2 regions of the Paenibacillus sp. NPDC057886 genome follow, and region 2 is predicted to be linked to the other one. Evidence: riboswitches for the same ligand, from Rfam matches in the RefSeq annotation. Region 2 holds a riboswitch; the other holds the start of a gene.
The links. A riboswitch is a leader RNA that binds a small molecule or an ion and turns the genes downstream of it on or off. The one in region 2 is predicted to bind FMN.

Region 1: it holds a riboswitch for FMN, as region 2 does, so the genes downstream of both, ACFVQB_RS06160 (DMT family transporter) here and ribD (bifunctional diaminohydroxyphosphoribosylaminopyrimidine deaminase/5-amino-6-(5-phosphoribosylamino)uracil reductase RibD) in region 2, are expected to answer to the same signal.

The regions. Positions count from the first base shown of each region.
Region 1 covers NZ_JBHVMZ010000001.1:1,392,841-1,399,087, reverse strand. Annotated here, with positions in the region: gene ACFVQB_RS06175 (amidohydrolase family protein) at 1-926, opposite strand, end outside; gene ACFVQB_RS06170 (CGNR zinc finger domain-containing protein) at 1,128-1,688, opposite strand; gene ACFVQB_RS06165 (DinB family protein) at 1,825-2,322, shown strand; FMN riboswitch at 2,406-2,557, shown strand; gene ACFVQB_RS06160 (DMT family transporter) at 2,702-3,682, shown strand; gene ACFVQB_RS06155 (amidase) at 3,821-5,326, shown strand; gene ACFVQB_RS06150 (DUF1989 domain-containing protein) at 5,439-6,062, shown strand; gene ACFVQB_RS06145 (LysE family transporter) at 6,175-6,247, shown strand, end outside.
Region 2 covers NZ_JBHVMZ010000004.1:537,782-544,028, reverse strand. Annotated here, with positions in the region: gene lysA (diaminopimelate decarboxylase) at 1-412, shown strand, start outside; gene ACFVQB_RS16730 (peptidylprolyl isomerase) at 636-1,067, shown strand; FMN riboswitch at 1,214-1,377, shown strand; gene ribD (bifunctional diaminohydroxyphosphoribosylaminopyrimidine deaminase/5-amino-6-(5-phosphoribosylamino)uracil reductase RibD) at 1,738-2,841, shown strand; gene ribE (riboflavin synthase) at 2,882-3,550, shown strand; gene ACFVQB_RS16715 (bifunctional 3,4-dihydroxy-2-butanone-4-phosphate synthase/GTP cyclohydrolase II) at 3,608-4,846, shown strand; gene ribH (6,7-dimethyl-8-ribityllumazine synthase) at 4,937-5,404, shown strand; gene ACFVQB_RS16705 (segregation and condensation protein A) at 5,507-6,247, shown strand, end outside.

The DNA of each region.
Region 1 (6,247 bases), on a different contig from region 2:
GAAGTGACAACATCGACTCCGAGCGTTGGGGTTCCTCCATTTTCAAGGAAGTACCCCGTGGCCGGATAGCCGTGCCCCATCATCATCTCCACTTCCGGTGTGACGGACAGTGAAGCACCGCTATCGGCCAACATTTTATACTCATCCGTATCCATCGTATTTCCGTGTACGACGTTCAGACCTGGGCTCAGTAAACCAGCCTCATACATTTTACTTATCGAACGATCTACAGATCCCCAGCTTCCAAAGCCAACATGCATTGAACATATCGCATCCAGCTCTTGCGCAAGCTGAATTTCCTTCACCGTGGTATCCCAATGGCTGAACTCCGGACCACGAATAGCGAGGCCGAACGTAAGTAGCTGATCCCGTGAGGAAAAATACTGTTCCTTGACTCTTCTCACATCATTTGAATAAGTCAGCTGGCTCTCTCTGTTCCAATAGGGCGTCTCACCCGGTATACCATAAGCGAAAACCGACCGAATACCCGCATCCTGAAGTCCTCGAATGAGTTCATCCGTGTGCTCCGATGAATACGGCATACTCCAGTCTAGTACGGTGGTCACTCCTGCATTAAGCGCTTCCAAAGAACCTAGCAAATTGGCGATATAGCTGTCTTGTGGCCGGAGTTTACTCCCCATCGCTCCATAGTAGAGATTTTGCAAATAAACCGGCAGTGACCAGTTGGTTCCCGCTGTTTTTACAAGCGATTCCCACACATGCCGGTGTGTATCTACGAGTCCAGGGAGTATGATCATCTCCGATGCATCTATCACTTCCGCTTCAACACAACTCAGATCGGGCTGGATGGCAGTAATTAGTGAATCTTCAATCAGAACGTCCGCCCGCTTATACTGACCCACCGACGAATCCATAGACAATACACAACCATTTTTCAGTAGATAACTTGTCCCCACAAGACACATCTCCAATCATTGTTTTTTTGTTGGATATACGCTTGAATCCCGGATGTTAATCTCTGATGAAATGACTAGCTGAAATATTTTAAGTATATAACCATTATATAGGAGCGCATGGGAAGATTCAATTTTGGATTCACAAAAATCTTATTTATTATTTCCTGGCTATCAAAAAGTACAGCAAATCACACTTTCTGTGCATACGCCTTATTCTTGCTGGTGATCCATCTTCCGCTTTGCCCGAAATCTTCTAACCTTCATCAGATTACCGCACATCTTGTCATCACAATATTTCTGAGTTCTGCTACGCGTATCGTCATAGAAAATCCAGCGACAATCCGTATTGTCACAGATCCGAATCCTTCCCCCATCCCCTTCAACTACTGTGATTGCAAAATCGGCTGCGACCTCTGCCATGACCTGCTGCCATTGCGTTCCTACAGGAATAAGTGAAAGTTTCAGTCCCTCATCTCCAGTGTTCAGTCTTCTTATGACTTGACCTTCCTCCATCATGGCGTTAAGCCATTCCTGGTCTTTGTTCGATAATGGGTTTCCGGTAGATAGACGAGTTGCAAGAGCATGCAATTCATTTCTGAAGTTTCTCAAGGCTCCTTCCTCTTCAGAAGAAGCAGGTACAGATGCATTCAGCTGCCATTGTTTGAGAAATCCTTGCTGCCATTCTGTTTTGCCGAGCCTGTCCTCTGAACGATCTCCGCCACGCCAGTCATGGTAATCACTGTTTACAAAATCAGTCCATAGTATATCCATACGTACCTCCGCTAAATTGTAACTACCTAAAATGAAAAAGATAGTTACAATTATTCATGTTTGGGTTATATTTATTGTAACCACATTTAAGCACTTTAGCTAGTTACCATGATTTCATTTTTGGGAGGACAAATCAATGACTACAACAGCAACAGAACTATTGCTCATTCAGAAAGATGATACCTGGGATCAATGTAATTGGATTGTGCCTTTATCCAAGGCGCTCGAAGGACTGACTGCTGAACAGGCAGCCTGGGTCCCATCATCCAGTGGATTAAGCATCTGGCAGTTGGTTAACCATATGTATTATTATAATCATCGCTTGTTGAGTCGCATTCAGGGCACAACCCCCTCAGGTACAGCTGCCGAAAACAATGAATCCACCTTCGGAGATCCGGGCGACCCTTCCGATACCACTGGCTGGAGAACACTTATGCAAAATACAACGCAATTAGCCGGACAGCTTCGTGATCAGCTCGCTTCATTAGAAGAATCCGATCTCGAAGCTCCGTACATAGATACGGATGAAAAATGGGCACATGAACTTGCTCGCTGGATACTCCACGATGCGTATCATGCAGGCCAGATTGTATTACTACGTAGACAACAGGGAAGCTGGAATATCATATTCTAAAAAAACACTTGAACTGCTAGCGCTTACAGGAATAAGATGGACTTATTAATGTTACAGCTTGTTCAACACACTATATAATTGAATAGGATCTTCGGGGTAGGGTGCAATTCCCAACCGGCGGTGATGTTCTTCGGAACCAGCCCGCGACTCGCTGTTTGACCCGATGTAGGGATTCAGCGACTGACTTGGTGTGACTCCAAGGCCGACGGTACAGTCCGGATGAGAGAAGATCAACACATTGGCATGCCGTTACGGGAAGGCTTCTTTCCGTACGACATGGCGATGATTGAGCCCCCGTTTATTTGGTGTATTCCAAAACGGGGGCTTTTGTCGATTTTGCCAACTGAAGATTCCGTGTTCTGACGAAGGAGTCCTGAATATGGAAAAGACCCAACCTGCATCAACGGTTTACCGCAAGGAACGAAGCAATACCGGATTCTGGCTCGTCGTGCTCGGCGCCGCCCTTTGGGGTGTAGATCCTCTGTTCCGTATTATTTTGCTCAAAACGATGACCTCCACCCAGATTGTACTGGTGGAACATATTATTGTCAGCCTTGTGGCGATTCCCGTCTTGTGGAAGTTCCGGGCCGATCTGAAAAACCTGCGTGCACGCCACTGGATTGCCGTGATCTTTATCTCCTGGGGAGGATCCGCTCTCGCCACGGTATTGTTCACCCTGGCGCTGACGCATAACGATCCCAACACCGTTTTGTTGTTGCAAAAGATGCAGCCGCTATTTGCAATTGTTTTGGCTAAGATGCTGCTGAAAGAAACATTGCCTCGTCGCTTCGGTGGACTCTTTATCATTGCACTTGCAGGAACATACCTGCTTACTTTCGGTTTTACCCTTCCCCTTCGAAACTGGGACAATTGGGTTCATGCAGGCAGCCTGTTATCACTGGGTGCCGCTGCCTTGTGGGGCGGCTCAACGGTTATGGGTCGGCTGATGTTGGGGCAAACCCGTTATGAAACGGTCACCTCCCTGCGCTTTGTCGTAGCTTTGCCACTGCTGATCTTTATGACGTGGAACGAAGGGGCTGCCTGGACATTCCCTTCCGCCACAGGTGAACAGGCGGCTGTGGCACTTAATATTCTGGGTCAGGCCTTACTGCCAGGGTTACTGAGTCTTCTGTTATATTACAAAGGACTTTCTTCCACCAAAGCCTCAGTCGCAACACTCGCAGAACTGAGCTTCCCGATGGCAGGCGTACTGGTAAACTGGATTGCATTCCGTACGTTAATTACCTGGGAGCAACTGGTGGGCTTCATCCTCATCTGGATTGCCCTATTCGCCATCTCCAAACAGCAAGAACGCTCAGCGAGTTCGGCTGAAGCTGCACCAAAGCTTCGTACGGATTGAATTTCATATATAACGCGAATCAATCAAGGCACTGCACATCCATCGGGATGTACAAGTGCCTTTTGTCTTTTCACTATTCCGGTGGTACGATGACATATGGAATAGTAGATCAAGTCAATTTAGAGAGGAACGATCATCATGTCTTCATCTTCATCATTTTCATATACATCCTACGATGCTATAGGCTTGGCTGAATTGGTTCGGTCTCGGGAAATATCCCCTGTCGAATTACTGGAAGCGGCGTATGCTCGCCTGGAAGAAGTGAACCCGCGGCTCAATGCGGTCATTCGTACATATGAAACACGTGCACGTCAGGAAGCGGGTATGGTTCGCCCGGGAGAGCAGCCTTTTGCCGGCGTACCCTTGTTATTGAAAGATATCTCTCAATCCCTGGAGGGTGAAATTCTCACCTCGGGTTCATGTCTTCTCCGTGAACATCGTGCACAGCGGAATTCCAATTTTGTTTCCCGTCTGCGCGATGCAGGCTTCATTATCATTGGACATACCAATACGCCGGAATTTGGCCTGAAAAATATTACCGAGCCCCGTCTTCACGGTCCAAGTCGAAATCCATGGAATACGAATCACTCACCAGGTGGTTCAAGTGGAGGTGCCGCAGCCGCAGTAGCCTCGGGTATTGTACCCCTTGCGGGAGCCAGTGACGGTGGCGGTTCAATCCGAATCCCTGCTTCATTCAGCGGCTTGTTCGGACTAAAACCTACACGTGGACGGACACCTGTTGGACCGGGAGTTGGTCGTCAGTGGCAGGGTGCTTCGATTGATTTTGCCTTGTCCCGCTCCGTTCGCGACAGCGCTGCTTTACTGGATACACTGCAAGTGATTCAACCCGAAGCCGCGTTTCATGCTCCCCTCTTTCCAGGCAGCTACCTGACTGATATGAACTATCCTCATCAACGCAAACTGAAAGTCGCTTACACGACAGCTTCTCCTGTAGGTACACCTGTGAGTGATGAAGCCAAAGAAGCAGTTTATAAGATGGTTCGCTGGCTGGAAGAACAAGGTCATGAGGTTGAAGAAAAGCTGAGTCCGGTTAATGGTGTGAAATTGATGGAGAACTATTACATGATGAACAGCGGCGAAATGGCGGCGATGATCTCTTCCATGGAACGTTCTATGGGCAGAGCATTAACATCTGATGATATGGAGATCGAGTCCTGGGTTTTGGCTGAAGCCGGTAAAAAAGTATCCGCTGCCGAATTCGTACATAGTCTGGCGGAATGGGATGTTGCCGCAGCTCAGATGTCCACATTGTTTGAACGGTATGATTTTTATGTCACACCTGTCAATGCTTTTGCAGCACCCAAGATCGGAGAATTGACACCTCATGATGAACAGATTCAGCATTTGATGCGCATTAGCGATTTGGACAAGATCCAGCAGCAGCAGTTGATTTATGAGATGTTTGAACCAAGTCTTACATACACTCCGTTCACTCAACTCGCGAATCTGACGGGTCAACCAGCCATGAGTGTTCCTGTGCATGTGACTCCTGAAGGCCTGCCCATGGGTGTACAAATTATGGCAACGAAAGGCCGTGAAGATTGGTTGCTTCATCTGGCTGGTCAGCTGGAAACCTCCGAACTATGGGTCGGCATGAAAGGGAATCCACTGTTTCCAGTATAAACGCAGAATACATCCTATATCATTTTCAATGTAAGCCATATGTTTGCCAAAGTGCATGAAAGCCATGTCAGCTCCGCATACTGAAAACAAAAATAGCGGAGGAATGTGACGAATGAATATGAATACAACGGAACGCCATAAACAGTCTGTTCGAATCCCGGCCAAAACGGGTTATGCCGTCAAGGTAAATAAAGGTTCTTTAATTCGGGTGACCGATTTGGAGGGTCAGCAGGTCGTTGATTTTGTTGCATATGATGCTCAAAATGCCAATAATCGACTAGACCCAGGGGTGACGATGGACGTACTGCGGTCCTACCGGATCAAACCAGGACAATCCGTGTATTCTAATCAATATCAGCCGTTGCTTAAAATCGTTCGTGACACGGTTGGTGTTCATGATTTTTTCAACTCTGCCTGTCGTCCGGAAATGTATGAAGTATTATATGACAAAAAAAATCATGCCAGCTGCTATCATAACCTAAATCAGGCTCTTGAACCGTTCGGGATCTTGCCACCAGATCAGCATTATCCGTTTAATCTTTTTATGAAATCGGTCGTAGATGATATGGGTAAGATTGATGTCGTAGCTCCAGACTCGCGCGCTGGTGATTATGTTGAGATGGAGGCTTTGACCGATCTGGTTATCGGTTTATCCTCCTGTCCTTGTGAAGAAAGCTCTTGCAATGGATACCATTGCACAGCCATCCAGTTGGATGTAGAGTCCATAACAGATTAAGCGACTTACAGCTTGTTCTAATTTGCTCCAGACGGGAATACGATGACTTGTACCCATATGCGTGTGACTTACCGGTACAATTCGTCGAACCCGTTAAGGAGTGAACGAGAATATGTCTGTACTGTTTAGTTATATTATTCTGGGAATCTCACTATCAGCTCCAATTGGTCCGATTAATGCCGCTC
Region 2 (6,247 bases):
AACAAGCAAAGATATTCCAGGGGTTCGTAAATACGTAGCTGTTGATGGTGGAATGACCGATAATCCGCGCCCAGCACTATATGAGTCCAAATATGAAGCAGTATTGGCAAACCGTGCAAATGAGGCTGCTCAGGAAACGGTATCTGTTGCCGGTAAATGCTGTGAGAGTGGCGATATGCTGATCTGGGATCTGGATCTGCCTAAAGTGCAAAGCGGCGATCTGCTGGCAGTAGCTTGCACAGGCGCGTACAACTATTCTATGGCAAGCAACTACAATCGAATTCGTCGTCCGGCAGTAGTGTTTGTCAAAGACGGTCAAGGGGATGTTGTTGTACGCCGTGAGACGTATCAGGACATCATCCAGAATGATTTGGTACCTGAGCGCATTGCAAAACAGCCAGTTACCCGTTAAATTTAAGAACAAATAGCGGAATCTTATATGAAGAAGACAAAAAAGGGTCATCCTTTTTTGTCTTCTTTTGCATCTTTAGGGCTGGATTTCGAAAAAATCTTGCTGATTATTTTGCGATCAATCCATTTTCGGTGTACACTAAGAAAAGTGCTATAAAGCTTGGCCCAGGGTCATGCGTTCTGGCACCATTAACGATGGTCAATACGAAAGGAGTCATTTACATATGGCGAAACAAGCGAAAATCAAAATGGCAAACGGCGGAGAAGTTGTAATCGATTTGTTCGATCAAGAAGCTCCAAACACAGTAGCAAACTTTGAGAAATTGGCTAACTCCGGTTTCTACAACGGTCTTGTATTCCACCGTGTTATTCCGGGCTTCGTAGCTCAAGGCGGATGCCCTAACGGTTCTGGTGCAGGCGGCCCAGGTTACACAATCAACTGTGAGATCAACCCGAACAAACATGAGCGCGGAACATTGGCTATGGCGCATGCAGGCCGTAACACAGGCGGAAGCCAATTCTACATCTGCTACCAACCGCAACCACATTTGGATGGACAACATACTGTATTTGGTAAAGTAACCAAAGGTATGGAGTTCGTGGACGCTTTCGAAGGTCGCGACAAAATGGAAACTGTTGAAGTAGTAGAAGCTTAATCAATAACCGTATGTAAACCGTTTCGCAATGAGCGAAGCGGTTTTTTATTACACTAAAGCTTATTAAAAGTTAGTATGTGACAAAAAGGAACAAAAAACAATTGATTTTTTGGCGTTAAAGTGCTAACATCCAATTAATAACGCAACGAATCCTTCAGGGCAGGGTGTAATTCCCTACCGGCGGTGATGCATTATGTGAGGATATCTATCCAGCATTGATGCAAAGTCCGTGACCCATCTGCCTGTGGCAGATGGCTGATCTGGTGTAATTCCAGAACCGACAGTATAGTCTGGATGGGAGAAGGAGAGGGTGCAGTCCTTACGGACCGCATTCCGTAGTAGTGTTGCTGTACAGTTTTTGACGAATTCATTTCCTGTGCAGGGAGAAATCCGGTTACTTTTCCGGCAATCTTCATACATATGCCACATCATAGAAGCTCTTTACCTGTAATTGAAGTTCATTAAGGTATGTGTTTGCTTTCACTTGCCTGAAATGAAGTTTTGGGCGATGTGTTGTTGGCACTGTATCAATAGTACTGCTGGTGACACATGTCTCTCATCATCCCCATCGAACGGTTTGTTCGACGGGGATTTTTTATTGGATATGGAACATGCCTCTCTGTTGGAAGGGAGGTCTATAACTAAGATTTTAACCGTGGGGTGAACGGACTTGGAAATGATTAATGATGAATTTTATATGGCGCTGGCACTGGATATGGCAGAGCGGGCACAAGGACAGACGGGAATCAATCCGGTAGTAGGTTGTGTCGTTGTAAAAGAAGGACGTATCGTGGGCCTTGGAAGTCATCTCAAACGAGGAACGGGTCATGCAGAGGTTCATGCGCTGAACATGGCGGGCGATGATGCCGAAGGCAGTACAGTGTACGTTACGCTCGAACCCTGTAGTCATTATGGCAAGACTCCACCATGCAGCGAACGTCTCATTCATGAGAAAGTGAAACGTGTCGTCGTATGCTGCGAAGATCCGAATCCGCAAGTCTCCGGCAGAGGTATCAGTATGCTGCGTCAACAAGGGATCGAAGTTGAGGTTGGAGTGCTGCGTGAGCGCGGAAGACGGATGAACGAGAAATTCATCAAATACATCACAACAGGTCTCCCCTTTGTAACTTTAAAGACGGCCTCTACACTGGATGGCAAAATTGCTACGCGTAGCGGTGACAGCAAATGGATCTCTAACGAGTCAGCTCGCGAGATCGTACATGCTCTTCGCCATCGCCATCAAGGAATTATGGTTGGCGTGGAAACGGTCATTGCAGACAATCCAGAGCTCACGACTCGCTTGCAAGTAGAAGGGATCAGCCCGGTACGAATCGTGGTCGATTCCAAGCTGCGTCTGCCTGTAGGCTCCAAAATGGTCAAGGATGGCCTTGCACCAACCTGGGTGCTTACAACGGATGAGGCGAGCCCTGAAGCTGCTGAGCGGCTGGAAGCCTATGGGGTGGAGATTATACGCTGTGGTCCTGGACCACGTGTCGATCTGCTAAGTGCACTCAGCAAGCTCGGTGAGCGTGAGATCGGTTCGATTCTGCTTGAAGGCGGAGGCACTCTGAACGGGGCCATGCTGGAATCACGGTTGGTAGATCGACTGCTTATGTTCATTGCTCCGAAAATTGTCGGAGGATACGATACACCAGGCAGTTTCCGCTTCGAGGGTGTAGAACGTATGAGTCAGGCGATTCAATTACATCAGCTGGAAATTGAGCAAGTTGGAGATAATATTAGCATTGGCGGAATTCCGGTTTGGCCTGAATAAATGAATTAACAATAACGAAATAAATAAAGGAGGCGGTAGCATGTTTACCGGTTTGGTGGAAGAAGTCGGTCAGATCCGGCGCATAGGTCGGAAAGGCGAAGCGATGGTCCTGAATATCGGAGCTTCCGCCATCATGAACGACTTGAAGATTGGCGATAGTGTAGCAGTAAACGGGGTATGCTTAACTGCGACAACCCTGGAGGGTGGCGGTTTTACTGCCGATGTGATGCCCGAGACATATCGACATACCAATCTTAGTCAATTGCAATCCGGCAGCAAAGTCAATCTGGAGCGAGCCATGTTGTCAGGTGGTCGTTTTGGCGGGCATATCGTTCAGGGCCATGTCGACGGCACTGGGGTCATTGGCAGCATTACACGTGACCAGAATGCGATTGTATTCGAGATCAAACCTGATGATACGCAGCTGTTTAAATATCTGATACCCAAAGGGTCTGTAACCCTGGACGGAATTAGTCTGACCGTTGTGCATACTTCACAGACCGCATTCACTGTATCCATTATTCCACATACCATTGGTGAGACCGTGTTAAATGTGAAAAAGACGGGGGATACCATCAATATTGAGTGTGATATTTTGGGCAAATATGTGGATCATCTGCTGCACTATGGTAAGGGACATCAGGAGACCGGTGCGGGCAAGCCGAGAAGTATCAGTGAGGATTTCCTCGCTAATCACGGTTTTGCTTAACTAATCGTAATTGATTTAATACAAATATAAATTGAAGTGGAAACTGGAGGGTGACCTATGTCAGAGCAATCCATTCTGAATCCTATTGAGGAAGCCATCTACGATCTTATGCAGGGTAAACCTGTCATTGTGGTGGATGATGAGGATCGGGAGAATGAAGGCGACTTTATCGCTTTGGCCGAAAAGGCTACACCTGAAGTGATCAATTTCATGATTACCGAAGGCAGAGGTCTGGTATGTGTTCCCATTACACAGCAACGTGCCGATGAACTCAACCTGAAACCTATGGTTCAACAAAATACGGACTTTCATGGGACGGCTTTCACTGTCTCTGTAGATCATAAAGATACCACAACGGGCATCTCGGCTCATGAACGCTCCATTACAGTCAAGGGTCTAATTGATCCCGAAGCGAAAAGCGGAGATTTCCGCAAGCCGGGCCACATGTTCCCACTTATCGCCAAAGATGGCGGTGTGCTGCGGCGTGCGGGACATACGGAAGCGGCTGTAGATCTCGCCATCATGTGCGGTTCCTATCCGGCAGGTGTAATCTGTGAAGTGATCAAGGAAGATGGCACGATGGCCAGACTTCCGGATCTGCAGGAGATCGCCCGCAAGCATGATCTGAAGCTAATCAGCATTCAGGACATGATTCGATACCGGAATGAGAAGGAACAGCTGGTTCAACGCGAAGTGGCTGTACGCATGCCGACGGACTTTGGTGAATTCCAGGCAGTAGCGTACACAAATGCGGTGGACAACAAGGAGCATGTCGCTTTGGTTAAAGGCGAAATTGACGGATCGAAGCCTGTACTGGTCCGCGTACACTCCGAATGTCTCACAGGGGATGTATTTCATTCTCATCGATGCGACTGTGGTCCACAATTCGATGCGGCACTGAAACAAATCCATGACGAAGGCAATGGCGTCTTGCTCTATATGAGACAGGAAGGACGAGGCATTGGACTGATTAACAAGCTCAAAGCCTACAAACTGCAAGAGGAAGGTCTGGACACCGTGGATGCCAATCTGAAGCTTGGGTTTGCTGCCGATCTGCGAGATTACGGCATTGGTGCCCAAATTCTCAAAGATCTTGGCGTTCGTCAAATCCGGCTGTTAACCAATAATCCACGAAAAATTAAAGGGCTTGAAGGGTACGGACTTGAAGTGGTGGAACGAGTTCCGATTCAGATGGAAGAGAACGAGGATAATACGGTCTACTTGCACACGAAGCAGGCGAAGCTTGGCCATATGCTGAAGTTCGACGATATCGAGCAGAATGAAGAAAAAAATTGAGTAGCTTTTCTGAAGTAAAACAGGGTGAAATAATATTTTGCCGAAGATCTGCTGCGTACATCATATAATACAATTAGGGAGATGACTTGAATGCCACACTTTTTTGAAGGACATTTAGTATCGGAAGGATTAAAATATGGAGTGGTTGTAGGACGTTTTAACGAGTTCATTACAAGCAAATTGCTTAGCGGGGCACTGGATGCGTTCAAACGTCACGGTGTACAAGATGATGAAGTGGATGTAGCCTGGGTCCCAGGAGCCTTTGAAATCCCGTTGATTGCACAAAAAATGGCTGAAAGTGGCAAATACGATGCTGTCATTACGTTGGGGACGGTTATCCGGGGGTCAACAACACATTATGATTATGTGTGCAATGAGATGGCTAAGGGTGTAGCCGCAATTAACCTGAAAACAGGCGTACCTACAATCTTCGGCCTGGTTACAACAGAGAATATTGAACAGGCCATTGAGCGTGCTGGAACAAAGGCAGGAAACAAAGGCTGGGATGCAGCTACTGCCGCTATTGAAATGGCGAACTTGACGAAACAGCTAAAATAGTGCTTATTTAATATAGTGCCCTGCTCTGCGCAGACGAAAACGGGAGACCGGATTCGGCGGCTTAGCGGGGGTTTTTATTTTTCTGGCGGGAGGATTCGTCTAGTGACGGTAGTTACATACAAACTGGAGACTTTTGAAGGGCCTTTGGATCTGCTGCTTCATTTGATCGATAAGGCAGAGATTCATATCCAGGATATTCCCATCAGCGATATTACCGATCAATATATGGCGTATCTGCATTCGATGCAGGAGCTTGAGCTGGATATTACGAGTGAATTTCTGGTAATGGCGGCAACACTGCTGTCGATCAAGAGCAAACTATTACTGCCCAAACCACCGGTAATCGAGGACTTTGAGGATTATGCATATATGGAAGATGAAGATTATGATCCACGTGCAGAACTAATTGCACGTCTGATTGAATATCGCAAATACAAGGGAATAGCGCGTCATTTGCACGAACGAGAGTGGGAACGCAGTCTTATTTTCTCCAAGGAGCCCGAGGATTTGCGACCGTATATGCCTGTAGAAGCACAATCGAATCCGGTCGAGGGTTTGCATACCTCGGATCTGATTGCGGCCTTCCAGAAGGCGCTGCGCAAAGCGGAGAAGCGGACAACCGTGACTCGGATCCAGCGGGATGAAATCTCGGTTAAGGATCGTATTCGCGATGTCATCGGCGCGTTGGAAAGTATGGGACCAGGAGGCAGGCTGTTATTCTCCAAGCTGCTGGATAACCAAATTTATCGGCATGAGATTGTCGTAACTTTTCTGGCGGTGCTGGAGCTGATGAAGATGAAGCAGATTGTCTGTTATCAGGAGCGGATGTTTGAGGATATCGTT